DNA from 2 places in the Chromobacterium phragmitis genome. Region 2 is predicted to be linked to the other one. Evidence: riboswitches for the same ligand, from Rfam matches in the RefSeq annotation. Region 2 holds a riboswitch; the other holds the start of a gene.
What was found. Region 2 has a riboswitch for glycine ahead of gcvT (glycine cleavage system aminomethyltransferase GcvT). Riboswitches for the same ligand answer to the same signal wherever they lie in the genome.

Region 1 (14,963 bases), 1.6 Mb from region 2:
GAAGCGTGGTCGGGTTTGATATCCTGTTGCGTTTCGAATTCAGCGCGCTCAGGCGCGCCGCCGTTCAGGAGTTCCCCATGATACCCGCAAGCCAGCTGACCGACTATCTGCGAGAGCAGGCCTTGAAACTCGACATCACCGAACTGCAGATCGCGGTGATGACGCTGCAGGCCGTCATCGCCGTGGCGAAGCCGGCGCCCAGCCGCGACCTGTACCGCTACAAGGTGCCCAAACTGGGCGAGGGCGGCAGCTGCTCGCTGTACGACGAGCTGGACGAAACCCCGTACGACCTGCGCGTGGCGCTGGGCGTGGAAACGCCGGAAACCACCGCCGGGCTGGTCAACCTGAACGCCTTGCTGGACTCGGTCAACGCCAAGATCGGCGCCGACTGGATCGGCATCTACCGCAAGATCGGCATCGGCAAGAACGCGGTGCTGGTCAAGCTGGCCTACAAGGGCGTGGAAAGCCGCGCCGAGTTTCCGTTGACGGAAGCGTTCGCCGAGTTCAGCAACAACAGCCGCGTGGGCCTTACCGGCTGGGGAGTGGTGGTGGACGACATCGCGCAATGGCGTGCCGAGGGCGGGGGTTATTACGAGTGCGATCCCAAGGTGAAAAGCGAGATCTGCCTGCCGGTGCTGAACCGCGACGACAACGTGCTGGGCATCATCGACGCCGAGTCGTTCACCGCCGGCCACTTCACGCCGGAGCGGCAGGTATGGCTGGCCGCGCTGGCCATCGTGCTGCCGCAGATACTCGTCAATCTGCCGCCGCTTGAAAACGGGGAAAGTCTCCCCAACTAAGCATCACCACAGGCCGCCGCGCGGCCTTTTCGCATTGCATTCCTCAGCGTTGGAGAAGTCATGTCGCCGCACCCGCAATCCGCTCCCGAACCTATCATCCAGTACATCGCCAGCTGCAAGCTGCCCACGCCGTGGGGCGAGTTCGCCATGCATGGCTTCGAGGAAGAGAGCGGCCAGGAGCATGTGGCGCTGACGCTGGGCGAGGTGGGCGATGGCCAGCCGGTGCTGGCGCGGCTGCATTCGGAATGCCTGACCGGCGACGCGCTGTTCTCCTTGCGGTGCGACTGCGGCTTCCAACTGGAAGCGGCGATGGAAGCCATCAGCAAGGCTGGCCGCGGCGCGCTGCTGTATCTGCGCCAGGAAGGCCGCGGCATCGGCCTGATCAACAAGATCCGCGCCTACAAGCTGCAGGATGGCGGCGCCGATACGGTGGAGGCCAACGAGCGGCTGGGTTTCCCGGCAGACATGCGCGATTTCCGCATCGCCCGCCACATGCTGGACCACCTGGGAATCAGCAGCGTCAAGGTGATGACCAACAACCCCCGCAAGCTGGCCACGCTGGAAGCGGCCGGCATCAAGGTGGTGGAGCGCGTGCCGCTGCAAGTGGGCCGCAATCCGTACAACGACCGCTATCTTGACACCAAGGCCGCCAAGCTGGGGCATATGCTGTTCAAGTAAGCTGGAGTCGGCGAGCATGCGGGCGCTCGCCAAGCGATGATAGTTGTAATATAATGAACATTCTTATCTGGGGGCGACCTGGTTTCGACGGGGGTTGCGAAGCAGATGGGGGCATACCGGGATTTCAGTCACCCCGTAAAACGCTGAATTTATATAGTCGCAAACGACGAAACTTACGCTCTGGCAGCCTAACGGCCGGCCAGACACTACAACGGTTCGCAGATGGGCCGGGGGCGTCAAAACCCTGTAGTGTCACTCTACATCTGCTAGTGCTGTTCCGGGTTACTTGGTTCAGTGCGAAATAATAGGTAACTCGCCAAAGTCCAGCCTGTCCGTCGGCGTGGCAGCGGTTAAATCCCAAATGACACGACTAAGTATGTAGAACTCACTGTAGAGGACTTTCGGACGCGGGTTCGATTCCCGCCGCCTCCACCACAAATTCTTAGCAAAATCAATTGCTTACAAAAACAGCCCTGCTTCTGCGGGGCTTTTTTTTGGGCTAGTTGGGGGGGGCTTGGTCAGCTTTTTGGTCTGCTTTTTCCTTCTCGCCAAAACCAATTTGTCATTTTCCTGCCGCTTGTCGAATGATTGTTGCCCGACGGCGCGTCTATCGCGTAATTTGAAAATGCACAAATTCAAATTGCTATCGGTATGACTTCAACTTCTTGCTTGACCCCTCGAGAGGGGGGCATTGCCGTTCGTTCTGGCCCCGGTTCGTGCCGGGTTTCCGTCGCCCGCCGACGACTATCTCGACGACAGCATCAATCTGCATGAGTACCTGGCGGCATTGGCCGAATTACGTGAGATCTATCGGTGCGGCTACCTGTACCACAACGCCGGCATCCTGCTGCAGGAAATCGGCCCGCGTGCCGTGGCGCAGGCGGACCTATTCGCCGCCCCGCTGATCCGCGCCGGCGCCAGCTAATGGGGGCGCTGGACGCAATCAATCGGGAATTTGGCCGCGGGACGGTGCGGCTGGAGTCAGAGGACATGGCTCAGCGCTGGCAAATGCGCCAGGATGTGCGGTCGCCGCGCGGCATGGCGCGGCTAGATGGATTGCTCATCGTTAGGTAACAATTGCAATCACGGAGCAATAGGCTACTTCCCCTCCATCCCTGTGGTTTGTGGGGGATTTTTCTTATGGGCGATAGATATTTATCTTAAGTGCGGACCAGATAAAGCATAACGGCTTGCTTCATCCATCAGGTCATCGCACATAGGATTCGACTTGAGAACGTGCGAGTTGGGATCGATCAGCGAAACGCCAAGCGACGCCTCCTCGGTCGCGGATGTCCAAACCTCTCCCATTGGGCCGATAATTTGGCTTTCGCCTCTGAATCTTTCCTCTTTGCCAGCATACATCTCATTGCCGCTGCGATTGGCGCAAATTAGAGGAGTGGCATTCTCCATCGCACGAATGCGCGCAAGATGTGTCGTCCACGGTCCGCCGTAGTTGGCTGGGCAACAGAGTAACTGCGCGCCCTGGCGAACAAGTAAACGCGCGGCTTCTGGCATCCAGAGATCAAAACAGGTCAATACGCCAAAATGGCAGTTCCCGTCATCGAAACACTGCAATGAATCGCCAGGAGAAAAAAGCGGCTTCTCCAAGCGAGACAAGTGGCACTTACGTTGCTTCCCAAGCCATCGTCCTCGCGATACGATAATCGCCGTGTTGTATATGCGATCACCATCACGCTCGGCGATGCCGGCAATGAATGTCGCATCCTTTTCCGCGGATAGTTGCAAAAGAAATTGCGCGCTCGGCCCATCGGATGCCGATTCAGCATGACGTGACAAGGCTTCACGTGAATCGTGGAAATAGCCGATATTAAAAAGTTCTGGCATGACCATGAGATCAAAATGCGTCGAACCTACAAGATCGCGAACCTTTCCAAAATTTGCGGCGGGATCTCCAAATGAAACGGGATATTGCAGAAAAGCTGCGATCATGGGCTAAAATCCATATTGACTATTTTGAATGGTGCATTGCCTATCTTCACCCGTCCGGCGCAGAAAGATGCCATGTTTTTCATGTGGATGAGCAAATGGTGTGCTCTATCCATACCTATTGAGTGACAAAATAAAAACCAATAAGTTCTTCGCTGTAACCCGTCGCGGGTGATGATTGGTGCCGCCCAAAGGCTTCCTGTTCCTCGAAGCCAACGCGCTGGCATATCTGCTGCGCAGTGGGCGAGGTAAAACTCAAAAGCATATCAATGGCATATGTCCTGCATCAAAACCCCACCAATCCCCCGCATTGAGTTTTCATGGATTTGGAGAGCTACCATGCGCGGTAATTAAGGCTGATCGCAAACATTGGGATTCCGGCGAAACTCGCGACTTGCGTACTCATGGGCAGACATGTTGTCTGGCAGGGCCAGTATATCTGCCCAAGCGTTAATCTCGCCGACTTCGGGTGCGACCCTATCTTCCTTCACCATCTGCGCGGCGTAGCCATGGGCCAGATGATGCAGCTTGATGCTGATTTCGTAGTGCTTGCGCCGCCACTTATCAGTAAGTTCGCGATACAGCTTCTGCTGGGCCTCACTTTGTGCATCGCGTTGATGTGCGATGGCTTGAACCGCACAATAGCTACTAAGTGCGTATGTCTGCACATATGACAGCGCCTCTCTCGGCGTAGTGGTGGGCTGGGGTGCGGCCCCCGCGGGCGAGGGACCGTGGTTCGAGCGCTTTTACTTCAGCCCGCGGGCGGCGGTGGCGGGCCTTGGGGTGGCGATAGGCCCTTGGCGCCTAGTCCGGGATGATGTCGACAATGGCTTGCTGGCCGCGCCATTGGGCTTTGTCGAGGATGGCGCGCGCTACGCGCTGTTGTCGCCGGAGCCGTTCAGGCGAGACGGTCTGGCCGCGGATCTGCTGGCGTGGCTGCAGGAGATGTCTTGAAGACTTCCCTATTTTTTCAGCTGCCAGAACAAGGGTTGGACGAATGGAGACCATAGCGCGGTACGCACTCCCATTTCGGCCAGCGCGTCGCGCGTCCACTGGTTGCAGGTGACGATGGGGTTATAGCGGCCATGGGCGGTGTAGAAGGCGTCGTTGTCGTAATAGTGGTAGCCCTTTTCTTGCAGGGCTTGGCCTTGGTCATCGAATGGCGCGCTGCGGCGGATGGATGAAGGCCACCAGTTTTTCGTACTGCTCCGGGCTGACCAGCACCCGCTTGGTATCCTTGCCCTCCTTGGGCTGGGGCAGGTACTCCACGTGCAGCACGCTCTGGTCGAAGGCCAAGGCCGATAGCGCCTTGCCCGCGCTGAGGTCTTTCCAACTCTGGATGGTCAGAAAAAACACCTTGCTGCCCCAGCTGATGGAAATGTACGGCGAGTGGGCGTAGCGCTCCGGTTTGGACAGTTGTCGAGGGGAAAAGGCGGTTGTCCAATCCGCCTGGGCGGTTTTCACTGGCATGACCAGGCTGGTGTGGACGCCGTTGCTGTCCAGATAGATGGGAATGCCAGCCTCGGGTTGTGCCCACTCGCGGTTGCTAGGCAATAGGCCCAGCGCCAGCGCGGCGAGCAGATAGCAGAGCGGCAGGGTGGGGATCAGCAGCAGTGAGCGAAGGACGAGTCGGAATATGGTGGTTGGCGTTCGCATGGGGGGGCGTGGATGGTTGATAGTTGGGATCTGGGCCGACTGTCTACATCGAATGACGTTTAGTTGTCAAATCATGCAAAAATCTTACGACTGGATTTGGGAATGAAATGCCGACTGTTTGGATATTGAAAGGCTATTTGTTTATATTGATTGCTGATTTTGATATGATTATGCTATTTGCGAAATATTATGCGAATCATAAGAAAAATCAGCGGACGCGCATTCCGCAGTCGTTCGCTTCATCTCCCCTGGCATACGCTGCTGTCGCTGGCGGCTTTGAGTTGGTTTGCCGGCAGGCAATACCTGCCTGTGGCTGCTGTTTCGGATATTCCTTCCGCTTTGGGGCTGTCGTTGCGATATGGCTTGCCCGGCGCGCTCGCGTCATGTTCGGTCATGGGGTTGGCGCGGCGGTTTCGACAGCGCGGCCGCGCTTCTGGCGAGCCCTCGTTGCGCAGACTGGCGGAGTTGTCCTGGCAGGATTTCGAGGCTCTGGTGGGCGTCATGTTCCGTCGCCAGGGCTATCGGGTGGAGGCGCGCGCGGGGAGCGGCGCGGATGGCGGCGTGGACCTGGAGCTGTTTCTGGGCGATGAGTGCCACTTGGTGCAGTGCAAGCGCTGGAATGCCCAGAAAGTGGGCGTGGCAGTGGTGAGAGAATTGTATGGAGTGATGCAGTCCCGCGGCGTGGAGCGTGGTTTCGTGGTGTGTAGCGGGGAGTTCACCGCGGTCGCCAAGGCGTTCGCGGCGGGCAAGGGCATCGTGTTGCTGCCGGGCAAGGCGGTGCTCGCCCGCCTGCGGGAGCAGGAGGCGGGCGGGGAGGCGCGCGGCTGCCCGTCTTGCGGCTGCGAGATAGCCAGGCGTTGACTGGCGGCATGGGAAGCGCCCCGCGAGACGGAGCGTTTCTCGTCTTGGGGCGGGCTGTCAGTGGTGATCGTGGCGGTAGGAGAACACTGGCAGCTGCCATTCGCGCCACAGCGCGGTCAGACGCAGGGCCAGGCCGAAGGCGAAGCTGGCGACCACGTTCCAGTCGTGCTGCAGGCCCAGGCGGTTCAGGCCCAGGTAGAGGATGGCCACCAGCAGCGACACGCTGGCGTACAGCTCGCGGCGGAACACGATGGGCACCCTGTTGCACAGCACGTCGCGCAGGATGCCGCCGGCGATGCCGGTGATCATGCCGGCCATCACGATGATGACCGGATGGTAGCCCATGCCCAGCGCCACGTCGCAACCGATGATGGTGAACGCCACCAGGCCCAGCGCGTCCAGTATCAGGAACAAGCGGTTCAGGTGGCGCATGTAGCGCGCGATCAGCACCGCGGCCAGGCCGCCGGCCACCACCAGCAGCACGTATTCCGGATGCTGGGTCCAGCCTATCGGGTAACGGCCGAGCACGATGTCGCGCACGGTTCCGCCGCCCAGCGCGGTGAGAAAGGCGATGACGGCTACGCCGAAAATGTCCATGTGGCGGCGGCCGGCCGCCAGCGCGCCGGTCATCGCTTCCGCGGTGATGGCGATCAGGTAGATCAAGGTCAGCATGATGAAATCTTGTGAGTGCGAAGCAAGAAAACGCCTGCGGTGGCGGGCGGACAGCGTGCGGGAATGAGGCGCGGATGGTGCGCGCGGCAATGCGGATGGATGGACAAGGCAAACTCCTGGACGGTTTCCGGGTTGGGTAACAGCCTCTCCCCTTGTCCTTTTACCTGAGAGTTGCGCGGCCTGCGGCCGCTTGCCCCTTCGGTGGGCCGCGCAGGGCGGCCTCTCTCCAATCGGCTTGAATCTATACTGCGCTGCGGTACGGGTGCCTGAGCGATTATGGGAGCTTGCGTCTTCGGCGGGGGCGCGGCCCCTCTCTCCCGCAGGAGTGGAATATTAGCTTTTGCTATTGGAATAGTCAATGCAGGAACCAGGCGCGCCCGGTTCCTGCGCATGACTCAGGCCTTGCCTTGCTTGTTGCCGACGTCCGCCAGCGTCGAAGCGCCCGGCGCCTGGCCATTGGCCTTCGCCGGCGCTTTACGGGCGGAGGCGGGCTTGGCCTTGGCTGCCGCGGGTTTGGCGCTCGAACGCGGGGACTTGGATGGCTGGTCCGGTTTGGCCGCCGGGGCTTTCGCCATCGCCGGTTTTTTGGCCGGGGCTGAGCGTTTGGCGGCAGGCTGGGCCGGCTTTTCCTCGGCCGCCGGTTTGGCTGGCGCGGCGGGCAGCGCGGAGCGTGAGGCCGCGTCGGCATCCAGTTCCAGCACCTTGGCCACTTCGTCCAGCCGCGCCTGATGTTCGGCTGGGATGGGGCCGTTCAGCGCGAGCAGGTCGCGCGCCAATAGCCAGGCCTGATGGCGGGGACGGGCGTCAGGCAGCAGCCGGGCCAGCCCGCGCAGCGCGCGCGGCGCATCCAACCGCACCAGGGCCACTTGGTGGCGCACGATGTCCTTCAGTTGCATCAGTGTCAGTGGGTATTCGTGGCGCACGTCGCGCATCACGCGGCGGATGGCGTTGAACGGCCGCTCGTCCACCACGCCTATGCCTATGCTGACATACAGCATCAGCCGCACGAAGCCGTCGGCCAGCGTGCCGTGCTCGAAGCTGGGGTCCAAGGCCTCGCGCTTGAGGCGCGCCAATTCGCGGGTTTCCCAGGTCAGCGATTGGCTGCGCGGTTCTCCCGCCGGCGGCACGCCGACCAGCGTCGCCAGCTGCGGCGATTCGTAGATGGCGCGGAACAGCTGCTCTTGCGCGGCGTCGCGGGAGTCGCGGTAGCGATCCAGCGATTGCCCGATCCAGCCGGATACGCGCTCCTGCCATTGCCACAGCGGATTGTCCTCGCTTACCGGGCGGCGCTGTTCGCGGACCTGGGCCGCCAGGCCAGGCAGCCACCACAGCCAGGGATTGCGCGGCGAAATCAGCGCGCGCTCGAAGCGGGCCGGATGCAGCTCGCGCAGCAGGCGGGCGCTGGCCTCGTTGCTGGCGGCGCGCAGCGCGGGCGAGACGAAGCGGTCGTAGACGCCCTGGTTGATTTCGGATACGCGCTTGACCACTTCGAACGCCCGCTCGTCTTCGCGGCCGTCATCCAGCGCCAGGATGTCCGATACGTCGCGCGCCTCGAAGCGGATGATGTAGCGGCCTTCGATGTACTCCTGGCCGGGCGCGTCGGGAGCGATATCCTCGATCACCGCCTCGTAGAGGCCGGGCGCCAGCACGTCGATCAGGTCCAGCGCGCTGGCGAATTCGCTGTGCTCCTTGTTGGCCACCCCGGCGGACACGAAGATGCCCAGATGGCCCACCTTGTTGTGCAGGCAGTAGACGATGGTTTGCTCGTTGTTGCGGATGTCCTCCACATTGTCGTAGAGGTCGGCGATCCAGTTCAGCGCTTGCTGCGGCGGGGTGATGTTGTCGCCCCAGGAGGCGAACACCATGATGGGCGAGCGGATGTTGCGCATGTCCACCCGCATTTTGCCATCGTGGCTGGCGATCTTGCCCTGCACCAGCTCGTTGCCGACGAACAGCTTCTGGCTGATCCACTCCATTTCCGCCTTGTTCAGCAGGTAATGGCCGCCCCACCAGCGCTCGAAGTCGAGATAGCGTTTGGGTTCGGTGTCCACTTTGGCGTAAAGGTTGTAGGCCTTCTTCCACAGCGTGTTGGCCGGGTCCAGTTTTTCGAAGTTTTCCACCAGGTGGGCGCCGTCGAAATGGCCGTTGCCCAGGTCTCCGGCCAGCGAGGCGGTCCAGGTGCCGCCGGTCAGGCCGCCGGCGTAGCGCATCGGGTTCTTGCCGCGCACGCCCGCCCAGTAGGACAGCGGCGAGCCGGCGAGCAGGATGGGGCCGACCAGTTCCGGCGCGACCGAGGCCAGCATGGCCAGCGCCCAGCCGCCCTGGCAGTTGCCGATGACGAAAGGCTTGCCGTCGCTGTCCGGGTGCAGCTCATTGACGCGCTTGAGGAAGTGGCCCTCGGCCTTGGCCACGCTCTCAATGGTTTGGCCCGGCACAGGCTGGGGGAAAAACATCACGAAATAGCAGGGATGGCCTTGCTGCAGCGCGATGCCGATTTCACTGTCCATCTTGAAGCCGCCGATGCCGGGACCATGGCCGGCGCGCGGGTCTATCACCACAAAGGGGCGTTTGGCCGGGTCGGTGGCGGGGCAGCCGGCTGGCGGCTGGATGGCGGCCAGCGCGTAGTTGGCGGGATCGGGCAGATCGCGGCCGTCCATGATGATGGCGTAATCGAATACCAGCACCGGCGGCTTGCCGCTTTCGCAGTGCTGCAGATAGGTGGCGCCGCGCTGGTACAGCGTGTCCCAGTACAGGATGCCGCGCTGGCAGGCGTCCAGCCAGTAATCAAACAACGGTTGAGGGAACGGGAGCTTCCCGCCTTGAACTGCAGCAGTTGACCACATTGCAACCCCTTGTTCTTGAACGGTAGGTAAGGATGGCCGGCCGATGCGGGCCATGGCCGACACTGTACTCGTTATTTGCTGCGACGCAACAAATGCAGATGGTCTGGGGCCAATGTGTGGCGCGCAGCCATCAGCTTGTTGCGCTGCAATCCTTGTTTCGAGTCGTCGGGAGCGGCAGAGTTTCCAGCGACTTGACCATGACCACGCTTTGATAGGCTTTGTCCGGCCATTGCAGCGGCGCTTCCACGGCGTAGCCGCGGCGCTGGTAGCGGCGCACCAGGTGGGCGGCGTCGCGCGCGGTGTCCAGGCGGATGGCGGCGCAGCTCTGGGCGCGGGCCCAATCTTCCGCCGCCTGCATCAGCCATTCGCCCAGACCCAGGCCCTGGCATCGCGGGGCGACAGCCAGTTGCACCAGCACGGCGGTATCCGGCTGGCGGAATTGCGGACAGTGGGAGGTGAGCAGGGGGCGGTGCACCGTGACGGTGCCTGCCAGCTCGTCTTGGTGCCAGGCCAGCAGGCAGTGGCCGCCGCGGATGCGGCGGCGAGTGACTTCAGGACTCTGGTCCACGGCGGTGTAGCGCAGGCCCATGGCGGCCAATTGGGCGTAGGCTTGGTGCAACAGTTCGGTGAGTCGCTCGATGGAGTCGGTTTCGCGCAGCGGGCGCAGGGTGAACATGGCATCGCTTTCATGGGGACGAGCCCCATGCCAAGCAATGGCTATGCCAAAGGGGGGGCGTGGCGTTCCCAGTCGCCGGCCATTTCCTCGTTGATCAATTCCTCGGCGATGAAGTCGAGGAAAGCGCGCACCGCCGGCGAAAGCCCGCGGCGGGTGGGAAAGGCCGCGTGCAGAATGCCCCATGGGAAGTCGTATTGCGGCAGGATGCGCCTAAGCCGCCCATCCGCCAGCGCCTGATGGCAGACATTGGTGGGCAGCGCCGCCACCCCGATGCCGGCGATGGCCGCCTCCAGCAGCACGATCATGTCGTCGGTCATCAACCGCGGCGCGTCCAGATGCACGGTGTAGCTTTGGCCGACATTGTCCAGCAGCACCCATTGGCCGCGGCCGTCCGGACGGCTCATGGCCAGCGCGGGAAGCGAGGCCAGTTTTTCCGGAAACGCCGGCTCGCCATGGCGCGCCAGGAAATCCGGGCTGGCCACCAGAATCACCCGGCTCTTGCCCAGGCGCCTTACCACCAGGCTGGCGCTGTCCTCTATCACATTGCGCACTCTCAGCGCTACGTCCACGCCTTCTTCTATCAAGTCCACCCTGCGGTTGGTGGAGTCCAGCGAAACGCGCACTTGCGGATGGCGGGCGAGGAAGCGCGGCAGCGCGGCGCTGATCATGGTCTTGCACAAGAGTTCGGGGCAGCTGACGCGGATCAGGCCGCGCGGCTCCGCGCTGACGTGCAGCACCGCCTCGTCCGCCGCTTCGGCCTCAGCCAGCATCGCTTGGCAATGCTGGTAGTACTGGCTGCCGATTTCGGTCAACGACAGGCGGCGGGTGGTTCTTTGCAATAGGCGCACGCCCAGGCGGCTTTCCAGCTCCGCCACGCGGCGGGACAGCTTGGACTTGGGAATGCCCAGCACGCGGCCGGCGGCCATGAAGCCGCCATGCTCAACCACTTTGGCGAAATACAGCAGATCGTTGAGGTCCTGCATTATTGTCTCACTGGTAGAACAATGTTTTCGAATTTAGCAGTCTAGTCCTGATTGTTCCGGATATCTATCATCCACTCATCGCAATCGAACCCCGAAGGACCCAAACCATGAAACTGCTTCACCTCGACTCCAGCATCCTGGCTGACAACTCCGTCACCCGCGAACTGTCCGCCGTCGTCGCCGACACCCTGCGTCAGCGCCATGGCAATGTGGAAACCAGCTACCGCGACCTCGCCGCCAATCCGATCGCCCACTTGTCCGGCGAAATCGTCGGCGCGCGCTTCGCGCCGGAAGCGGACTGGACCGCTACCCAGCGCAGCGAGTCCGCGCTGAGCGACGAGCTGATCGAAGAGTTTCTGGCCGCCGACGTGCTGGTGATCGGCGCGCCGATGTACAACTTCTCCATTCCGACGCAACTGCGCAGCTGGATCGACCGCGTATTCGCAGCCGGCCGCACCTTCAAATACACCGAGACCGGCCCGGTGGGCCTGGTGCCGAACAAGAAGGTTGTGCTGGTGTCCGCCCGCGGCGGCGTGCACAGCGGCGAGCAGGGCAGCCTGATGGACTTCCAGGAAGACTATCTGGTGAAAGTGCTGGGCTTCCTGGGCGTCAGCAATGTGGAAATCATCCGCGCGGAGGCCGTCAACATGGGCCCGGACAAGCGCGCCACCTCCATTCACATGGCCAAGGAAGCCATCGCCAAGCTGGCGCTGTAAGCGGCGGACAGGCGAAAGCCCGGTTCGGCTGAACCGGGCTTTTCGCGCTTCGCTTACTCCAGCGGCAGCTTCAGCACTTGATCCACGCTGGGTTCGCTCAGGTAGCGGCGCAGGATCGCGCGCAGCGAGCCGTCGCGGTACATCTTGTGCAGTTCCTGATGCCACAGTTCCGCGGCGGGGCGGTCGAAGCGAGCCTTGCTCAGTGCGATGGAGCCGGCGATGGTTTCCACGTCGGGGAAGAAATCGCGGACCACGACGATGCGCTCGGCGCGATGAGCCTGCAGCCAGGGATCGTAGCTGATGGGGTGGGCGAAGATGGCGTCGACCAGGCCGTTGGTGAGCATGCGGTAGAGGTCATCCTCGCTTTCGGCGATCACCAGCTTGCGTTGCTGGATCAGGTCGGCCAGCAGCCGGTCTTGCGCCGGGCTGTGCCGAAAGCCGCGGATCGCGCCCCAGCGCAAATTGGGCGTTTGAAGCAGCTGCTCCAGCGTGGCGGCCTGCTTGGCGCGGGACATCAGCACCATGTTTTTGCTGTGATTGTATGGATACAGCCATAGATAGCGCTGACGGTCCGGCGTGATCAGCGTCGAGGCCCCGATGTCGGCGGCACCCAGCTCCAGCAGTTTCAGCGCGCGGATGCGCGGGTAATCGGCTTCGGCGCGGATCGGGCAGTCCAGCCGCTTGGCCAGCTCATGGAGCAGTTCCACGTCGTAGCCGCGGCCTTGGTGGTAGGCGACGCCGAAGTCGTAGTACGCGAGAGTGAGCGGCCCTTGCGGGCAGGCCGGATTGGGGGCGCCCTGCGCGCAAAAGCCGGGGAGCAGAAGCAGGCAGCTTGCCAGCCATTTCATGATGCTGTCCGTTCACTCTATCGGCGCTTGCGTCATCTGCTTGGCCGCGTTGTCGCTGAGAAAGCGGCGCATGATGTCGTACAAACGGCCTTCCTGATGCATTTTCAGCAGTTCCTGATGCCATTTTTCCGCCGCTTCGCGGCTGAAGCGCGCCTTGCTCAGCGCCAGGCCGCTGGCGAGCAGGTCGGTCTGCGGGTACAAGTCCAATACCGTGATCTGGCCGGCGTTGGGCAGCTCGCGCAGCCAGCGGCCATAGCTGAACGGCTGGGCGAAGGCGGCGTTGACGACGCCGCTGCCCAGCATTTTGTACAGATCGTCCTCGTCGGACGCGATCACCACCTTGTGGCGCGCATTCAGCTCTTCCAGCATCTTGTCCTGGTCCGGACTGTGGTGGTAGCCGCGCACCATGCCCCAACGCAATTCGGCATCGCCCAGTATCGCCGGCAGGGTTCTGCCCTGGATGGCGGGGCTCAGCAATATCATGTTCTTGGTGTGGTTGTAAGGGTAAATCCACGCGTACTTCAGCCTGTCTGGCGTGGCTAGGGTGGAGGCGCTGACGTCGATCTGGCCGACCTCCAGCATTTTCAGCGCGCGGGCGCGGGGCATCTCGGTTTCGCTGGCGATGGGGCAGGCCAGGCGGCGGGCGAGTTCGCGCACCAGATCGACATCGTATCCTTTGCCGTCGCGGTATGCGGCGCCGAATTTGAAATACCCCACTTTGAGCGGGCCGGAAGGGCAGGCGGGATTGGCCGCGGCCCCGCTGGTGGCGGAAAACAGCAAGACAAGCAAACATGGAATGTGTCGCCGCATTTTCTGTATCGCCTCCATATTGCCGCCCGGCTTTCATATTCCACGGCGTTCGCTGTCCGAAAATCCACACAAGAAACCGCAAGATTCCAGATTTCCGATAGGCTGCGGCTCTTGATGGCGCCATTCGACGAGCATGGCTGCCTTCATCATGGCCGCAGCTTTGCGCTTGCGTGATTTCTCCATGGTCAGGGCACTGGCGAGCGCAGCAGGTAGTCTGCGGTTTCCTCGCTCAGAAAGCGGCGGAAAATCTCATGCAAGCTTCCATCTCGTGACATTTTTTTCAGTTCGGCGTGCCACAGCTCGGCTGCGGATTCCGGGAACCGTTTTTTGCTGAGCGCCACCCCGCCAGCGGTGGCTTCGACATCGGGAAACAGATCCAGCACGACGACCTGCTTGCGAATGCTGGGCTCCCTTAGCCAGTCGTCATAACTGGTCGGGTGCGCGAGCGCGCCGGTGATGACGCCTGTCGCCAGCATTTTGTACAAATCATTCTCATCGATGGCCTGCACGATTTTGTTTCGCGTGGCGAGCTCTGCCAGCAGTTGGTCTTGCATCGGACTGAATTTCCAGCCGCGGATCACGCCCCAACGAAGCTTGGGGTCGTTCGGCAAGGATGCCAGGGAGCGGGCCTGCACTTCCGTGCGCAGCAGGACCATGCTCTTGCTGTGCTTGTAAGTGTAGATCCAGGCGTATTGGAGACGCTCCGGCGTCGGGGTGGCGGAAGTGGCGATGTCGATTTCGCCGACTTGCAGCATCTTGAGAGTGCGAACCCACGGAAAGACGGTTTCGCTGGCGATGGGGCAACGCAGGCGGCGGGCCAGCTCCCTTACCAGGTCCACGTCATAGCCCCGACCGTCGCGGTAGGCCAGGCCGTATTCGTAAAATCCCACTTTCAGCGGCCCGGAGGGGCAGGCGGGATTGCTTTCCGCCGCATGGGCAAAGGATAGGAGCCATAACAGGCCGGCAACGGCAAGTCGGTAGATTCGCTGCATGCTAATGCGCCACCTGGAAGTCTTGATTTCAATCATAGCCGGGTTGTCGGCGGCTGCTACCCCGGCGGGTGGAGGCAAGGATGCTTGCCGCGTCGGCGCGGCGGTTTGGGGCGGGGAAGGAGATGGGCGGCATTGGCGCTTCGCGATGCGGCGCGGCCGAGGCGGCCGGCCAGGACTGAGCCCGGCCGGCGCGAAGGGTTACAGCTTGATCAGCGTGCTTTTCAGCTCGGTGTATTTTTCCAGCGCGTGCAGAGACTTGTCGCGGCCGTTGCCGGATTGCTTGTAGCCGCCGAAGGGGAAGTTCATGTCGCCGCCTTCGTCGTAGCAATTGACCCACACGGTGCCGGCGCGCAGGCGGCGCGCCACCTGGTGGGCGGTGCTGACGTTGGAGGTCCATACCGCCGCGCCCAGGCCGTAGGCGGTGTCGTTGGCGATGCGCACGGCGTCGTCCAGCTCGCTGAAGGTGATCACCGACAGCACC
Region 2 (14,963 bases):
AGCACGGTCTTGCCGGCGCGGCGCAGATTGTAGCCGGCGGTCAGCGCAGCGGCGTAGATGGCATCGGCCTTGGGCGCGTCCACCTGCACCGTGTCGAAGAAGCGGTCGAACACCAGCTTGCCGCCGGCGGCCTGCACCGCGTGGGCGAAAATGGCGGCCAGCCGGTGGATGCGCGCGGCGATGCGCTGCACGCCTTCCGCGCCGTGGTAAACGGCGTACAGGCCGGCGATATTGGCCAGCAGCACCTGGCTGGTGCAGATATTGGAATTGGCCTTCTCGCGGCGGATGTGCTGTTCCCGGGTTTGCAGCGCCATGCGCAGCGCGGCCTTGCCCTTGGCGTCGATGGACACGCCGATGATGCGGCCCGGCGCCGAACGCTTCATCTCATCCTTGAACGCGAAGTAAGCCGCGTGCGGGCCGCCGAAACCCATGGGCACGCCGAAGCGCTGGGTGTTGCCCAGCGCGATGTCGGCGCCCATCTCGGCCGGCGACTTCAGCGCCACCAGCGCCATCACGTCGGCGGCGACGGCGACGACGCCGCCCTTGGCCTTGATCGCGGCGATGTGCGGCGTCAGGTCGATCAGATCGCCCGCCTCGCCCGGATACTGGAACAGCGCGCCGAAGTAGTCGCCGCTGCCGGCCTCTTCCGGATGGCCCGACACCAGCTCGAAGCCGAAGTACTTGGCGCGGGTCTTCATCACGTCCAGCGTCTGCGGCAGCACGCGGCTGTCGACGAAGAAGCTGACGGACTTGGACTTGGACACGCGTTTGGCCATCGCCATTGCTTCCGCGGCGGCGGTGGCTTCGTCCAGCAGCGAGGCGTTGGCCATTTCCAGGCCGGTCAGGTCTATCACCATCTGCTGGAAGTTCAGCAAGGCTTCCAGGCGGCCCTGGGCGATCTCGGCCTGGTACGGGGTATAGGCGGTGTACCAGCCCGGGTTCTCCAGCACATTGCGCAGGATGACGGCGGGCGTCAGCACCGGGGAGTAGCCCAGGCCGATGAAGGACTTGTTGACCACGTTCTTGGACGCTACCGCCTTCAGCGCGGCCAGCGCCTCGGCTTCCGGCTGCGGCGACGGCAGATCCAGCCGGCGATTCAGGCGGATGTCGGCCGGCAAGGTCTGGTCGACCAGCGCGTCGATGGACGGCGCGCCGACGGCGGCCAGCATTTCGGCGCGTTCGGCGTCGGACGGGCCGATGTGGCGGGCGATGAATTCGTGGCGATTGAAGAGTTCGGAGAGCGACATGCTTGGGACTTCCTTCTTTGCGGCGGCCTGCGCGAGGCCGCGCCGGGAAAAACAACGCCCCGGCGTCTGGCGACGGCGGGGCGGTCAGGCGATCAGGCGCCGATTTCCTTGGCGTAGGCGGCGGCGTCCATCAGCCCGTCAAGATCCGCGGCGTTGGCCGGCTTGATCTTGAAGAACCAGCCGTCGCCGTACGGCTCGTTATTGGCCAGATCCGGCGCGCTTTCCAGCTCGGCGTTCACTTCCAGCACTTCGCCGGCGATCGGACAGTAAACATCGGAAGCGGCCTTCACCGATTCCACCACGCCGGCCTGCTCATCCTTGGCCAGGGTCGCGCCCACTTTCGGCAGTTCGACGAAGACGATGTCGCCCAGCAGTTCCTGCGCGTGCGCGGTGATGCCCACGGTCACGGAGCCGTCGGCTTCCAGACGCAGCCACTCGTGGCTGTCGACATATTTCAGTTCGGCGGGAATGTTGCTCATCTTGAAGTTCTCCAGCTTTAGATCAGATCAATGGTGACGGCAGTCGCCCCGAGGCGTTGCCCGATTATTCGAAAACTTTCTTGCCGTTGCGCACGAAGGGCATCCTCACCACGCGCACGTCGGTCAGCGCGCCGCGCAGGTCCACCTGGGCCGAGGCGCCGGTAGCGGCCGGCACGCGGGCGATGGCGATGGAATGCTTCAGCGTCGGCGAGAAGGTGCCGCTGGTGATCACGCCTTCGCCCACGCCCTCCACCACCACCTTCAGGCCTTCGCGCAATACGCCGCGGCCTTCCAGCACCAGGCCCACCTGCTTCATCTTCACGCCGGCGGCCTTTTGCGCCTCCAGCGCCTCGCGGCCGTTGAACTTGCGCTCGGCCGGTTCCCAGGCGATGGTCCAGCCCATGCCGGCTTCCAGCGGCGACACGGTTTCGTCCATGTCGTGGCCGTACAGATTCATGCCGGCTTCCAGACGCAGCGTGTCGCGCGCGCCCAGGCCGATGGGCGATACGCCGGCATCTTGCAGTTGATTGAAGAAGGCGATGGCCTGATCGGCCGGAACCATGATTTCCAGCCCATCTTCGCCGGTGTAGCCGGTGCGGGCGTAGAACCACTCGCCCTGCGGCAGGCCCTGGAACACTTTGAGCGCGCGGATGGCGTCGGCCAGTTCCGGTCGGATGGAGCAAACCTTGTCTATGGCCTGGGGGCCCTGCACGGCCAGCATCGCCAGGTCGCGGCGCACGTTCAGCGCCACGTCGAAACCGGCCCTCTGGCTCTCCATCCAGGCCAGGTCTTTTTCGGTGGTGCCGGCGTTGACCACCATGCGGTAGCCATAGGAAGTGAGATAGACGATGAGGTCGTCGACGACGGTGCCTTCCGGCGTCAACATGCCGGAATACAGCGCCTTGCCCTCGAAGCCGAGCTTGGACACGTCGTTGGCGATCAGTTTTTGCAGCCAGGCTTTGGCGTCGGGTCCGGTGATGTCGACCACCGTCATGTGGGACACGTCGAACATGCCCGCGTCGGTGCGGACGATCTCATGCTCTTTCAGCTGGGAACCGTAATGAATGGGCATTTCCCAACCGGCGAAATCGACCATCTTGGCGCCGGCGGCGAGGTGGGCTTCATACAGCGGAGTACGTTTCGGGGCCGTCATGGCGCGGTTCCTTGCAGAATAGTGTGGATAGCCTCATCAACCACACCCCTCTGTCCCTGCACCTGAGATTTTCCGGCCGGATAAGCCGTTAGCCCCTTCGGTGGGCATCGCGCGGACGCCGCTCTCCAGATTGCGCGAACCGGCTGCCGCCGGCCCGATGATACAGTCCTTTTGCCTGAGCGATTGCGGGTGCGCTTGCGCCTTCGGCGGCGGCCCAAGGCCGCTCTCTCCTGTATGATCCGGCGATTATGGTGTCAATATCCGAGCCTTGGCAAGCCGAGTTTATTTCCAGATCAAAGCAATACGATAAATGTTTTTTTATGAAAAAAAACGCAAAAAATCATGTAATTTATTTTTCGAAAACCACCGGCATTTCCAAAAAAACAACGGCCGCCCACATGGATCAGGCAGCCACTGGAAGAGCGGGAGCGGCGTGTTCCGCCGCCCAACATCATAAAGCGCAGTTTAGCGCCGGGTAATGCTTTGCAACTCCCTGGGCTCGGTTTCGCCGATATTGCGGAAGGCCTCTTTAACCTTTTCTGCGCCGGTGATGCCCGAAAAATAGAACGGAGCCATATCCACCACTTGCTGCTGCACCCGGCAACCCAGGCCTTCGCGCGCAGCGTTGGTCAGCAAGCCGCTATCGCCATCGCCAGTCCAGACAAACATGCCGCCTAGGCCCTTGGAGCGGGCATACTCGGCCTTGGCCTTCACCGACCGCGGCGTATCCAGCGACATGAATACCTGGCTTTGGCTGTTATACAGGAAATCCGCGTCCGCCACCGTGTCGGTATACAGCTGAAAACCATTGCGGCCGGTCTGATTTTCGAAGTCCATGTACTGGTACAGCACATCCGGCCATTCGGTGGTGCCAGACTCGAAACTACCCACCGTGGTTTGATCCGGGTAGGGCTGATAACTGCCGCGCAACGGCGAAACGCCATCGATCCTGGCGCGTTGCGCGTTGCGGCTGTAGGCGGCATAGCCGAGGAAAATCTTTTTCGGCGCCACGCCCAGGCTCAGCAGGTAGTCCACAGCCTTCGTCGCGGAGTTCTGGCTGGCGTCGGAAGGATTGCCTCGCAAATTGGTGTGATGCGCCAGATGTTCGGCCCAAGGCGTGCCGAAAAAGTCGTAGCACATCACATTGAGGCCTTCCACCCCTGCCGCCAACAACGAAGGAATATCGGCCGCCGCCATCTTGGCCGGTTCGGCGTTGACCGCGATGCTCAAATGCATGGACGGCAAGTGCGCCTTGATTTCCCGGATCAGCGCCGCGAAATTGGGGGCGTCCTCTGGACCGAATTGATTACCCGGCGCGCCCGGCACGCCCGGATATTCCCAGTCGATGTCCAGATCGGTGAACATCGGGAAGGCATCGACAATGCGCTTCAGGCTAAGGGCAAGCACGGTGCGCAATGCCGGCTCCTTGGCGATGTGATGGAAGGCCTGGCTCATGGTCCAGCCGCCCAGGCTTAGCGATATCCGCAGATCCGGCTTGCTCCGCTTCAGCTTGACCAAGGCGCCGAGCAGGCCTTGCGCCCGGTCAGGGTGGAACATGGCAATCGCGTCGTTGCTCACCCAGCTGTTGAAACCGCAGTTGATATAAGACAGCACATCGCCCCAACTGTCGGTGAAAGTGGCCTTGCCGCGTTGATTCGGCAAGTCGGCCGGGCCGCTGGCGATGCCGAAATCGATGGCGGCTTTGTCTATCACCGGCTTCTTTTCCCCTTCGTCGCCGATGATGCCGGCGAAGCCGACCACGATCTTGTCGAATGGTCCCATGGCCTGCAGACGCATCGCATCGGTACCGCGCCCGCCGACCGAATAATTGACACTTGGATCGCCAGGGCCATTCCCATAGCGACTGTCGTATTGCGACCAGTCGGTATAGTAGCAAGCCACTTGAAACTCATTGCTTTCGTACTTATTGAAAACGTTTTTCACCACCCGGCCCGGCGTATAGGAAAAAAGCTTATCTTCAACTGCCGCATCAAAATGATTGACGGCATACGTCTTTTCCGCCGCGCCCAATCCCCACACCTGTCCATTCACAAGCGTGCCGGGATCAGATGAATATACCAGCGCGTCATCTTTCACACCCCGCTTCAGCTGACCGTCATTAGGCATTTTGTTTCCCATACAAGTCATCCTTTTCAGTACGATTTTAAAAGACCGACGAACTGCGAGGAGATGATAATGCCGCGCCCAATCCAATTAAATGCAAGGCTTGGCGAAACTGACCCAAATGCCAGAAATGCATGAATAAATCATTAAATCTTATAAAACCGAAAAATGACCAGGCAAAATAAAACGCGGCAAAACTTGCCGCGTTCGTTTCATTCCAAATCAGACACCATCAATTCGCATGGCGTTCTTTTAGCTGCCAGACATAAATCGGCAAACCCAGCAACAATAGCAACATGCCCCACATAACAATATCGGCGCCAGAACCATACAAGGCCCACAAGGAATAAATAAAGCCAATGCCGGAGAAAAATCCAGGCGCGATGTAATCCTTGGGCGCGAACGCCTTGCCGCGCATCAACATGATGGCGATCAGCGCCATCGAGCAAAACGCATAAGGCAGCAGCGTAGTGGCGGTCGCCAGCAGGATGATGAACTCGAAGATCTTCACCCCGCTGTCGCCGCCGGCGTACTTCATCGCCATCAGAATGGTGACCAGCGCGCTGGATAGCACCAGGCCGAAGATGGGCACGCCGGCCGCGTTGCGCTGGTCGAAACGGCTGGGGAACAGGCCATCCTTGGCCGCGGCCGCCGGCACATGCGCCTGCATCAGGCTCCAGCCGTTGAGCGCGCCGAAGCAGGACACCACCGCGCCGAAGCCCACCAGCCAATAGCCCCAGTCGCCCCACATCAGCCGCGCCGCGTCGGCGAACGGCGCCTGAGAGGCGGCCAGCACATCGACCGGCATCAGCCCCATCAACGATACCGTGGACAGGATGTAGAGCACGGTGGCCAGCAGGGTGCCGATCACGGTGGCCCGCGGGATGGTCTTCTCCGGCTCCACCACGTCGCCGGCCGGCACCGACGCTGACTCCAGGCCGAGGAAGGCCCACAACGTCAGCGCCATGGTGGCGGACAACGAGGACAGCAGCGGCTTGTTGTGCGGATTGAATGCCAGATTATCCGGCTGGAAATGGAAGAAACCGATGAAGGTAACCGCCGCCAGCGGCAACAGCTTCAGCAGCGTGGTCACCACCGCCACCACGCCGGAACTGCGCGCGCCGCGGCTATTGATCCAGGTGACGATCCAGATCAGGCCGATGGCGACGGCGCCAGCCAGCGGCTCGTTATGCCCCAATATCGGGAAGAACACCTGCATGTAGCTGGTGGCCGCCACCGCCAGCGCGGCGTTGCCCGCCCACAGCGCGATCCAGTAGCCCCAGGCGATCCAGAAGCCGGCGAAATCGCCGAAGCCCGCGTGGATGTACGCATACGGTCCGCCCTCTCGCGGCAGGATGGATGACAGGCGGGCGAATACCAGCGCCAGGCAGATGGCGCCGCAGGAGGTCAGCAGCCAGCCCAGCATCGACACACCGCCGAACGGAGCCAACGAAGCCGGCAGCAGGAAAACGCCGGAGCCTATCATATTGCCCACCACCAGGGCGGTGCACATCCAGACTCCGAGCGAGCCCTTCTTTTTAACGGAACTGTTTTCGTTCAAACCTGACTCTCCGTGGGAACGAAAGCATCGCGCGCCGGAGTGATCCCCCCCAGCGTCAGACATGCGAAAAAGGTCAAAACCGCATCGGCAGGCCTATGGGCCATGGCTTCAAGATAGCTGAAGCCGGAACGCTCGGCTGCGTCGCAGCCGGATGCGGCCTGCCGCCGCGCCAAAAAAGGGCGCATTAAAACACAGTTTTGACGTAAAAACATGTCGCATTGACGATTTTTTCAGGAAAAAATCACACCCAAACAAATGCTTGCGTCATTTAATGGAAAAAGCGTCAGGAATGAGGGAGTTGCAAGGGGCCGGCCGGCACCCTGCTTAATGACCAATTCGCCACCGCCCAGCGCCACAGCTCGTCCAAGCCGGCGCAATCGGCCGGAGGCGCGTGGCCCAACAGCGCCAACGCGGTGCCGAGCTGGCTTGCGGCGGCATCCGCCGATATGGCCGGCGCCAGCGTCTGCTTGGACAACTTTTCGCCAGCGGCATTGGTCAACACCGGCAGATGGCAATAGCCTGGCGCGGATAGGCCCAAGGCCTCATATACGGCCAATTGCCGCGGCGTGGACACCAGCAGGTCCGAGCCGCGCACGATGTCAGTGACGCCCTGATCGGCGTCATCCACCACCACCGCGAGTTGATAGGCCCAGAAGCCGTCGGCGCGCAGCAACACGAAATCGCCGATGTCGCGCGCCAGGTCCTGCCGGTACGCGCCCTGCAGCCGGTCGTCCACCACCCGCTCCCCTTCGGCCACGGCCAAGCGCCAGGCCCGGCCCTCGCGGCCGCCGGGACAGCCGCGCCGGCAGGTGCCCGGGTAAACGTAGCCGTCCAGGCCGCGGCGCGCCAACGCAGCGATTTCCTTGCGGGTGCAGCAGCAGGCGTAGGCTTGGCCAGATGCGGCCAACCGTTCCAGCGCGGCGCGGTACAAGCCATGGCGACGACTCTGGTACGCCACCTCGCCGTCCCACTCGAAGCCGAAAGCCTCCAGCGTGCGCAGGATGTCGTCGGCCGCGCCCGGCACTTCGCGCGGCGGGTCGAGATCCTCCATGCGCAGCAGCCACTGGCCGCCGCGGCTTCGCGCCTCCAGATAGCTGCCGACAGCAGTGCTGAGCGAGCCCGCGTGTAGCAGGCCAGTGGGGCTGGGGGCGAAACGGCCCCGATAGAGCGCATTGGACATCTTGAGGATTTTGCCGGAGCGTCGAACGGGCGAATTATCGCTAAAATAACGACTATCCCGAATCACGATCCAGCCTTACTGAGGATACAAGAATGGCGTACGTTGTAACCGATGCCTGTATCAAATGCAAATACACCGACTGCGTGGAGGTCTGCCCGGTGGACTGCTTCCGCGAGGGGCCCAACTTTTTGGCGATCGACCCTGACGAGTGCATAGACTGCTCGCTGTGTGTGGCAGAGTGTCCGGTCGGCGCCATCTATCCCGAGGACGATGTGCCCAAGGGGCAAGAGGCGTTCATCCCTCTTAATGCCGAGCTGGCCCGGAATTGGCCCAGCATCGTGGAGCGCATCGATCCACTGCCCGACCACGCGGATTGGGCCGACGTGAAAGACAAGCTGAAATATCTGGAACGATAAGCCTCTTCCCCCTCCCGCGAACAAGGCGACGCATGCGTCGCCTTGTTCGCGTCCGCGGTCTGGGCTCAGATGAACAGATCGATATCCCCTGTCTTGGACGCCTCGCCCTGATCGATGATGCGCCCACGGTATGGTTGCTCCTGCTTGACCGCCGTGCTGTTTCTCTTCATTTTTTTAATCAGCACCTTTCCAGTGGCTGTGAAGAAATACACCTTTCGCGCGCACTCGCCCAGCAAGTCCTCCGCCAAGACTGGAATTTGCTCATTGGAAAGATAGCTGCGGATGAAGTTGGTGTTGCGCTCGCCGACGTTCACCACAGTCATGCCCTCCAGCACGTTGCCGGCGCCGAATATCTTGGCTTCCAGCCGATTGCGCATCGCGCCCAGCTTCTGCATGTCGGTGATCAGCAACTCCATCGCGTTGACGCCGAAACGCGCCGCAGACGCGCCGCTGCCCAGATCCAGCGATCCTTCCGGCAGAAGAAAATGGTTCATGCCCGCCACGCCGGAGATGCGATCGCTGAGGCACACCGCCACGCAAGATCCCAGCAGCGTCACCAGCAGTCGCGACTGGTTGGTGGCGTGGAATTCGCCGGGGAACACTTTGACCGCCATGATCTGGAAATGCTTGTCGTAATAGTGATGGCTGTTCATCCCGTCGACATGGTTCATGTAATCGCCCTTTCGGCATGATTCTGCAGACACTCGACCACCTTTGCCGCCAACCGGCCCAGTGGATGCACATGCATCACCGCGCCAACCTTGAACGCCTCCCTCGGCATGCCATACACCACACAGCTAGCCTCATCCTGGCCGAAGGTGACCCCGCCGGCCTTGCGCATCTGCAGCATTCCCAACGAGCCATCCTTGCCCATGCCGGTCAGGATCACGCCGACCGCATTCTTTTTCAGATGCTGGGCCGCCGACTCGAACAGCGGGTCGACGGCTGGCCGATGCCGATTGACCTTCTCCCCTTGGTCCAACGCTATCCTGAACCCGCCCCCCGAGACCGGCGCCACCCGCATATGGGAATGGCCCGGGGCGATGTAGGCGACGCCGGCGCAGACCGCCTCCCCATCCTCGGCTTCCTTCACCCTCATCGGACACAGCCTGTTCAACCTCGCGGCGAAGCTGAAGGTGAAATGCTCCGGCATGTGCTGGACGATCAGGATGGGCGGCCCCTCCGCCGGCATGCCCATCAGGAAATCCTTGATCGCCTCGGTGCCGCCGGTAGAGGCTCCGACAAACACCAACACGCTCTTTTTCAATACCGAGCCGGCAGGCGGCGGAACGGGAGGCGCCTGGCGAAAACGCTGGGGCTGCTGCAACTTGGCTGCCGCGGCTGCCCTGAGCTTCTCGCGTATCTCCTCCGCATACTCCTGCATATGCCGCGCCACATCATCCGCCGGCTTGTGGATGAAATCCACCGCCCCCAGTTCCAGCGCGGTGAGCGTAGCCTCGGAGCCGGTATCCGTCTGTGAGGAAATCATCAGCACAGGCGTCGGACGCAGCCTCATCAGTCGCCGCAAAAACTCCAGTCCGTCCATCCGCGGCATTTCCACGTCCAGCGTCACGACGTCGGGATCGGTTTCCCTGATCTTCTCTCTGGCGATGAAGGGGTCGGAGGCGGTCGCCACCACCTCCATGTCTGGCGCTTCGTTGATGATGGCGGTCAACAGACTGCGCACCAGAGCGGAGTCGTCAACCACAACCACCCGTATTTTCCTCGCCACGACTGGACTCATCCCCCTCTCTCCTCATCATTTGGATGCGCCAGCTTGTAGCTTGTCCGGCCGCAACCGACGAAGGCGTCGGTCAGATGCACTATGTTTTCCGAATGGCCCAGCAATAGCAACCCGTCCGGCTTCAGGCAGGCTGCCATCTTGCCCAGTATCTCCGTCTGGGTGGGCTTGTCGAAATAAATCATCACATTGCGGCAGAAAATCACGTCGAAGCTGCCGATATCCGGCCAATTCTGCGCCACCAGATTGAACTGAAAAAAGGATACGGCATCCCGGACCTGCTGCTTGAGACGGATCTTGCCCTCATTGCTGCCCACTCCCCGATCGAAGTATCGGCGCAACAAAGCATCGGACACTTTTTCCGCCCGCTCCCTGCCATACACGCCCAACGCCGCCTGTTGCAAGACATTGGTGTCGATATCGGAAGCCAGCAATTGAAACGACCCGCCGCCCGGCTCCCTCCATTGCTCCAGCAGCGTCATGGCGATGGAATACGGCTCCTCGCCGGTGGAGGAGGCCGAGCTCCAAACCCGAAACGTTTCACCGGGCTTCCGATGCTTCCTGGCATGCTCGCTCAGGATGTCGAAATGATGCGTCTCGCGGAAAAACGAGGTCAGATTGGTCGTGAGGGCATTGATGAATCCCTGCCACTCCTCGCTCTCCTCGCTGTGCTGCAGCATGTCCAGATAGTCGGAAAAGCTGCGCAAACCACGAGAGCGGACTCGCTTGGCCAATCGGGCATAGGCCATGTGAGTCTTGGAATCGCTGAGCGAAATGCCCACCCGCTGGTAAATCATCTCGCGAACCCGCTTAAAGTCGTTGCGGGTGAACTTGAGCTCCGTCCCGTCAGCCATCCCCCGCCCCCTTGCCCGCTTCCGCCTATGTCAACCGCGCGAGACGATCAAAATTCCTCCCAGGAACCATCGCCCATGTCCCCCGGTGGGTGGATGGGCTCTATGCTCTTGGGCTTGACCTGATAGCTGCCCGGATGATGGCCCGCCTTGCCCGCCAAGCCGGCTACGGCTCCATTTTGCTTGGCCATGCTTATGCCCCCGGTCGGATGCGATGCGCTCCTCGCCGCGGGAGGCTTGCCGTGTGATGGCTTGTCGTCCAGCTTGAATACCGCCACCGCGTCGGACAGGTATCTCGCCTGCTCTTCCAGCGACTCCGCCGCCGCTGCCGCCTCCTCCACCAGCGCCGCGTTCTTCTGGGTATTTTCGTCCATCTGGGTCACCGCCAGATTCACCTGCTCGATGCCCGAGCTTTGTTCCAGCGACGCGGCCGAGATATCGCTCATGATGTCGGCCACGCGACGGATGGAAACCACGATCTCGTTCATCGTGCGACCGGCCTCGTCCACCAGCCGGCTGCCGGACTCCACCTTGTCCACAGAGTTGCCGATCAGCGACTTGATTTCCTTCGCCGCCGCCGCCGAGCGTTGGGCCAAATTGCGCACTTCGCTCGCCACCACCGCGAAGCCGCGGCCTTGCTCTCCTGCGCGAGCGGCTTCTACTGCCGCGTTCAACGCCAGAATGTTTGTCTGGAAAGCGATGCCGTCAATCACGCTGATGATGTCCACGATCTTCTTCGCGCTTTCATTGATCTCGTTCATCGTCGACACCACGTCGCCCACCACCTTGCCGCCGCGCGCCGCGATGTCCGACGCGCCGGTGGCCAGCGAATTGGCCTTCTTGGCGTTCTCCGCGTTCTGGCGCACCGTGCTGGTGATCTCCTCCATGCTGGAGGCCGTTTCTTCCAGGCTGGCCGCTTGTTGTTCGGTTCGGCCGGACAAATTGGAATTGCCCGCCGCGATCTCCTTGGCCGCGGTGTTGATCGCGTCGGTGGAATCCTTGATATTGGCGATGATCTCCTTCAGGCGCTCCACCGTGGTGTTGCTGTCCGCCTTCAACTGGCCGAACAGACCATCGTAGTCCGAGCTGATGGTACGCGTCAGGTCGCCGCGGGCCAGGGCGCCAAGAACATTGGCGATATCGTTCAGACCCTGGCTGGTCACGCCCAGCAGCTGGTTGACGCCCTCGCCCAGCAACCTGAAGAAGCCCTGCTTGCTCTCCACCTCGATGCGCTTGCCGAACTCGCCTGCCGATGCGGCCCGGACGATTTCCGACACCTCGTGTTCGATTTCCACCTCGGCGGTACGATCCTTCCACTCCACCACCGAGCCCAAGCGCTCGCCATCGGAATCGAACACCGGGTTGGCGACGAGGGAGAAAGTCCGTCCCGCCACCTTGATTTCGGCGCGGTAGGTGGAGCGCAGGTTGGCCAGCAACTCGCGCTGGTGACTGGGGTTCTTGTGGAACTCGTCCATGGTGGAGCCTATCAGCCGGCGCACGTCAAAATTGGGCAGCGCCTTTCGCAAATCGGCCTCAGCGCCGCGCAGCATGTCGGTCACGCTGTGATTCATGTAGATGATCTTGCGCTCGTTGTCGGCGATCATCACATTGGTAGTGCAATTGTCCAATGCGCTGCGGATGCGCGCGTTTTCCCCGGCGATCCGGCTTTCCTCGGCCGCGCGGGTCTCCGCTTCGGCCTGCTGGCGCAGCGTTTCGGTATTGTCCTGCCACTCCACCACCGCACCCAGCCTCTCGCCTTGTGCATTCACGATGGGCGACAGGATCAATCCGAACGTGCGGCCGCCGACCACGATGGAAGAGCGATGCGTGCTCCTCACCTGCTGCAGCACGCCATGCTGGTAGGACGGATTCTTGTGGAAATCGTCTATCTTGCTGCCCATCAGATTGGATACGGAGAAGCGCGGAATATCTTTGCGAATGTCGCTCTCCGCCTGGCGGAACATTTCTTGAACCGCCTGGTTGGCGTAAATGATGTGATGGCTTTCATCCGCGATCATCACATTGGTGGTGCACACGTCCAGCGCGCTGCGGATGCGCGCGTTTTCCGCCGCCAGCTTGCGCTCCTTCTCCGCCCTCAGGTCGGCCTCGCGCTGCAGCTTCAGCATATCGGTATTGTCTTGCCACTCCACCACATCGCCCAGCCGTTCTCCCTTGCCGCCGACAATGGGCGTCAGAATCAGGCTGAACGTGCGGCCGCCGACGGTGATGGACGAGCGGTGGGACTCGCGTACCTGCTGCAGCAAGCCGCGCTGATAAGAAGGGTTCTTGTGAAAATCATCGATATTGCTGCCCAGCAGACTGCCCACCGAGAAACGCGGAATGTCGCGGCGGATGTCCGCCTCCGCCTGCTGGAACATCTTCAGAACCGACTGATTGGTATAAATGATGTTGTGATCTTCGTCCGCGATCATCACATTGGTGGTGCACACGTCCAGCGCGCTGCGAATGCGCGCGTTTTCCGCCGCCGCGCGACGATCGGCCTCCTGCCGCGCCTGCTCCGCCGATTTCAGCTCCAACTCTCGGGTGGTGTCCAACCACTCGACAACCGAACCCAGCTTGCGGTTCTGGCCATCGCGTATCGGCGTCAACACCAGACTGAAAGTGCGTCCACCCACCTTGATGGTGCCGCGGTGAGTGCCGTTCAACTGCTGCAGCACGCCGCGCTGATAGGACGGGTTGCGATGGAAGTTGTCGATATTGCTGCCCAGAATCGCCCGCGCCGTAAACTGCGGCAGCTCCTGCCGGATATCAGACTCCGCCTGCTGAAACATATCCAGCACCGCCCGGTTCGCATACACCACCTGATGGTTGTCGTCGGCGATCATCACATTGGTGGTGCAAACATCCAGCGCGTTGCGCACCCTCAGGTTTTCCAGCGTATGCGCGACCACCTCGGCCAAACAGGCGAACATGCTATCCCTGTCGCCAGGGCGCACTGAAAATTCAGTGCGTACCTCGCCCTCTGCCAGTTCCTTCAGCACTGTGGCCAGCAACTGCGGATCGCCGCCAAACTGGCGATCCACCGCCCGCCTCAGCATCCACACCATCGCAGCCGCCAGCAACAGCAAAGCGCCGCCCATGCTCAGCAGCTCGTTGCCTATCGCGCCTGCCGTCGCGCCGGCATCTCCGGCGTCGCCCTTCAACGCCTGCTCGCCTTCATAACGGACATATTGGCCAATAGCCTCCTGATACTTGAGCGCAGACGGCCACAGCGTGGCGAGCAGATAGCCATGCGCATCGTCGCCGCGCCCTCCCGCCAGCAACTGCCGATAGGACGCGACTTGGTTGCGCAGCGTCCCGTCCAGATTCCGGGCCGCGTCCAGCCTCGCTTTTCCGTCAGCCGACACATGCGCGGACAGACCGTTCAGCCGGCCTGTCACGCCATCTAACGCATTATCCAGCTGTGGTTGGCCAGCTCGCTGCGCCGCCAGGCCTGCATCCGGCAGCAATCCGCCCAGTTGCCGCACCAGTTGCTGCGATGCCTGCTGCGCCTGGCCCGCCTGCGTCAACTGCCCGATCTGGACAGACTGGCCGCCCGAAAACTCATCCGCCGCGCCCTGCAGGCGATGCAGCTGCGCCTGGGCGAGATACAGCGCGGCAGCCATCGCCACCATCAACAAGCCCACGCCCAGCGTCAGCTGCTGCTTCAACCTGATGTCGCTCATTCTTCTCTCCCCCACGCTATCCCGGCCTCAGGCTCGGGCGGCTACATCCATCAGCGCCATTTCCTCGCTGCGCATCAGGCGTTCGATATCGACCACGATGATCATCTGCTCCCCGATCGTGCCCAAACCTTCGATATAGGCGGTGTCGACCGTCGCGCCAAACTCCGGCGGCGCGCGCATCGACTCCTTGTCCAGCTGAATCACATCAGACACGCCATCCACCACGATACCCACCGTGCGCTTGCCGATATTGAGGATGATCACTACGGTAAACTCGTTGTACTGCGGCTCTCCCAAACCGAACTTCAACCGCAGGTCAACGATGGGCACGATGCTGCCGCGCAGATTGATCACCCCCTTGATGAACTCTGGCGCGTTGGCGATGCGGGTCACTGTGTCGTAACCGCGAATCTCCTGCACCTTGAGGATGTCCAGGCCATACTCCTCGCTGCCCAGCGTGAACACCAGTAGCTCATGCGCCGCGCCATCCTTGACTTGCGCATCGCTCAGATTGTCCAGTTGCAT

Region 1: linked by a shared signal. The riboswitch ahead of DK842_RS17155 (trimeric intracellular cation channel family protein) and the one ahead of gcvT (glycine cleavage system aminomethyltransferase GcvT) in region 2 are both predicted to bind glycine.

What each region holds. Positions count from the first base shown of each region.
Region 1 covers NZ_CP029495.1:3,625,256-3,640,218, forward strand. Annotated here, with positions in the region: gene DK842_RS17100 (GAF domain-containing protein) at 78-800, shown strand; gene ribA (GTP cyclohydrolase II) at 861-1,478, shown strand; RNA gene ssrA (transfer-messenger RNA) at 1,548-1,913, shown strand; gene DK842_RS23705 (S24/S26 family peptidase) at 2,170-2,403, shown strand; gene DK842_RS24280 (DUF4113 domain-containing protein) at 2,403-2,552, shown strand; gene DK842_RS17125 (nitrilase-related carbon-nitrogen hydrolase) at 2,634-3,428, opposite strand; gene DK842_RS23075 (hypothetical protein) at 3,776-4,093, opposite strand; gene DK842_RS24140 (type 2 periplasmic-binding domain-containing protein) at 4,122-4,379, shown strand; gene DK842_RS24285 (DUF2459 domain-containing protein) at 4,388-4,660, opposite strand; gene DK842_RS17145 (TIGR02117 family protein) at 4,578-5,081, opposite strand; gene DK842_RS23470 (restriction endonuclease) at 5,529-5,942, shown strand; gene DK842_RS17155 (trimeric intracellular cation channel family protein) at 6,000-6,614, opposite strand; glycine riboswitch at 6,757-6,854, opposite strand; glycine riboswitch at 6,859-6,944, opposite strand; gene DK842_RS17160 (DUF3141 domain-containing protein) at 7,010-9,406, opposite strand; gene DK842_RS17165 (GNAT family N-acetyltransferase) at 9,588-10,133, opposite strand; gene DK842_RS17170 (LysR substrate-binding domain-containing protein) at 10,175-11,116, opposite strand; gene DK842_RS17175 (FMN-dependent NADH-azoreductase) at 11,224-11,832, shown strand; gene DK842_RS17180 (substrate-binding periplasmic protein) at 11,886-12,680, opposite strand; gene DK842_RS17185 (substrate-binding periplasmic protein) at 12,693-13,490, opposite strand; gene DK842_RS17190 (substrate-binding periplasmic protein) at 13,676-14,518, opposite strand; gene DK842_RS17195 (aldehyde dehydrogenase) at 14,681-14,963, opposite strand, start outside.
Region 2 covers NZ_CP029495.1:420,633-435,595, forward strand. Annotated here, with positions in the region: gene gcvP (aminomethyl-transferring glycine dehydrogenase) at 1-1,247, opposite strand, end outside; gene gcvH (glycine cleavage system protein GcvH) at 1,340-1,726, opposite strand; gene gcvT (glycine cleavage system aminomethyltransferase GcvT) at 1,791-2,879, opposite strand; glycine riboswitch at 2,920-3,018, opposite strand; glycine riboswitch at 3,033-3,122, opposite strand; gene DK842_RS02110 (glycosyl hydrolase family 18 protein) at 3,345-5,093, opposite strand; gene DK842_RS02115 (amino acid permease) at 5,236-6,516, opposite strand; gene gluQRS (tRNA glutamyl-Q(34) synthetase GluQRS) at 6,848-7,744, opposite strand; gene fdxA (ferredoxin FdxA) at 7,837-8,160, shown strand; gene cheD (chemoreceptor glutamine deamidase CheD) at 8,226-8,831, opposite strand; gene DK842_RS02135 (protein-glutamate methylesterase/protein-glutamine glutaminase) at 8,828-9,904, opposite strand; gene DK842_RS02140 (CheR family methyltransferase) at 9,901-10,755, opposite strand; gene DK842_RS24180 (methyl-accepting chemotaxis protein) at 10,803-14,438, opposite strand; gene DK842_RS02150 (chemotaxis protein CheW) at 14,466-14,963, opposite strand.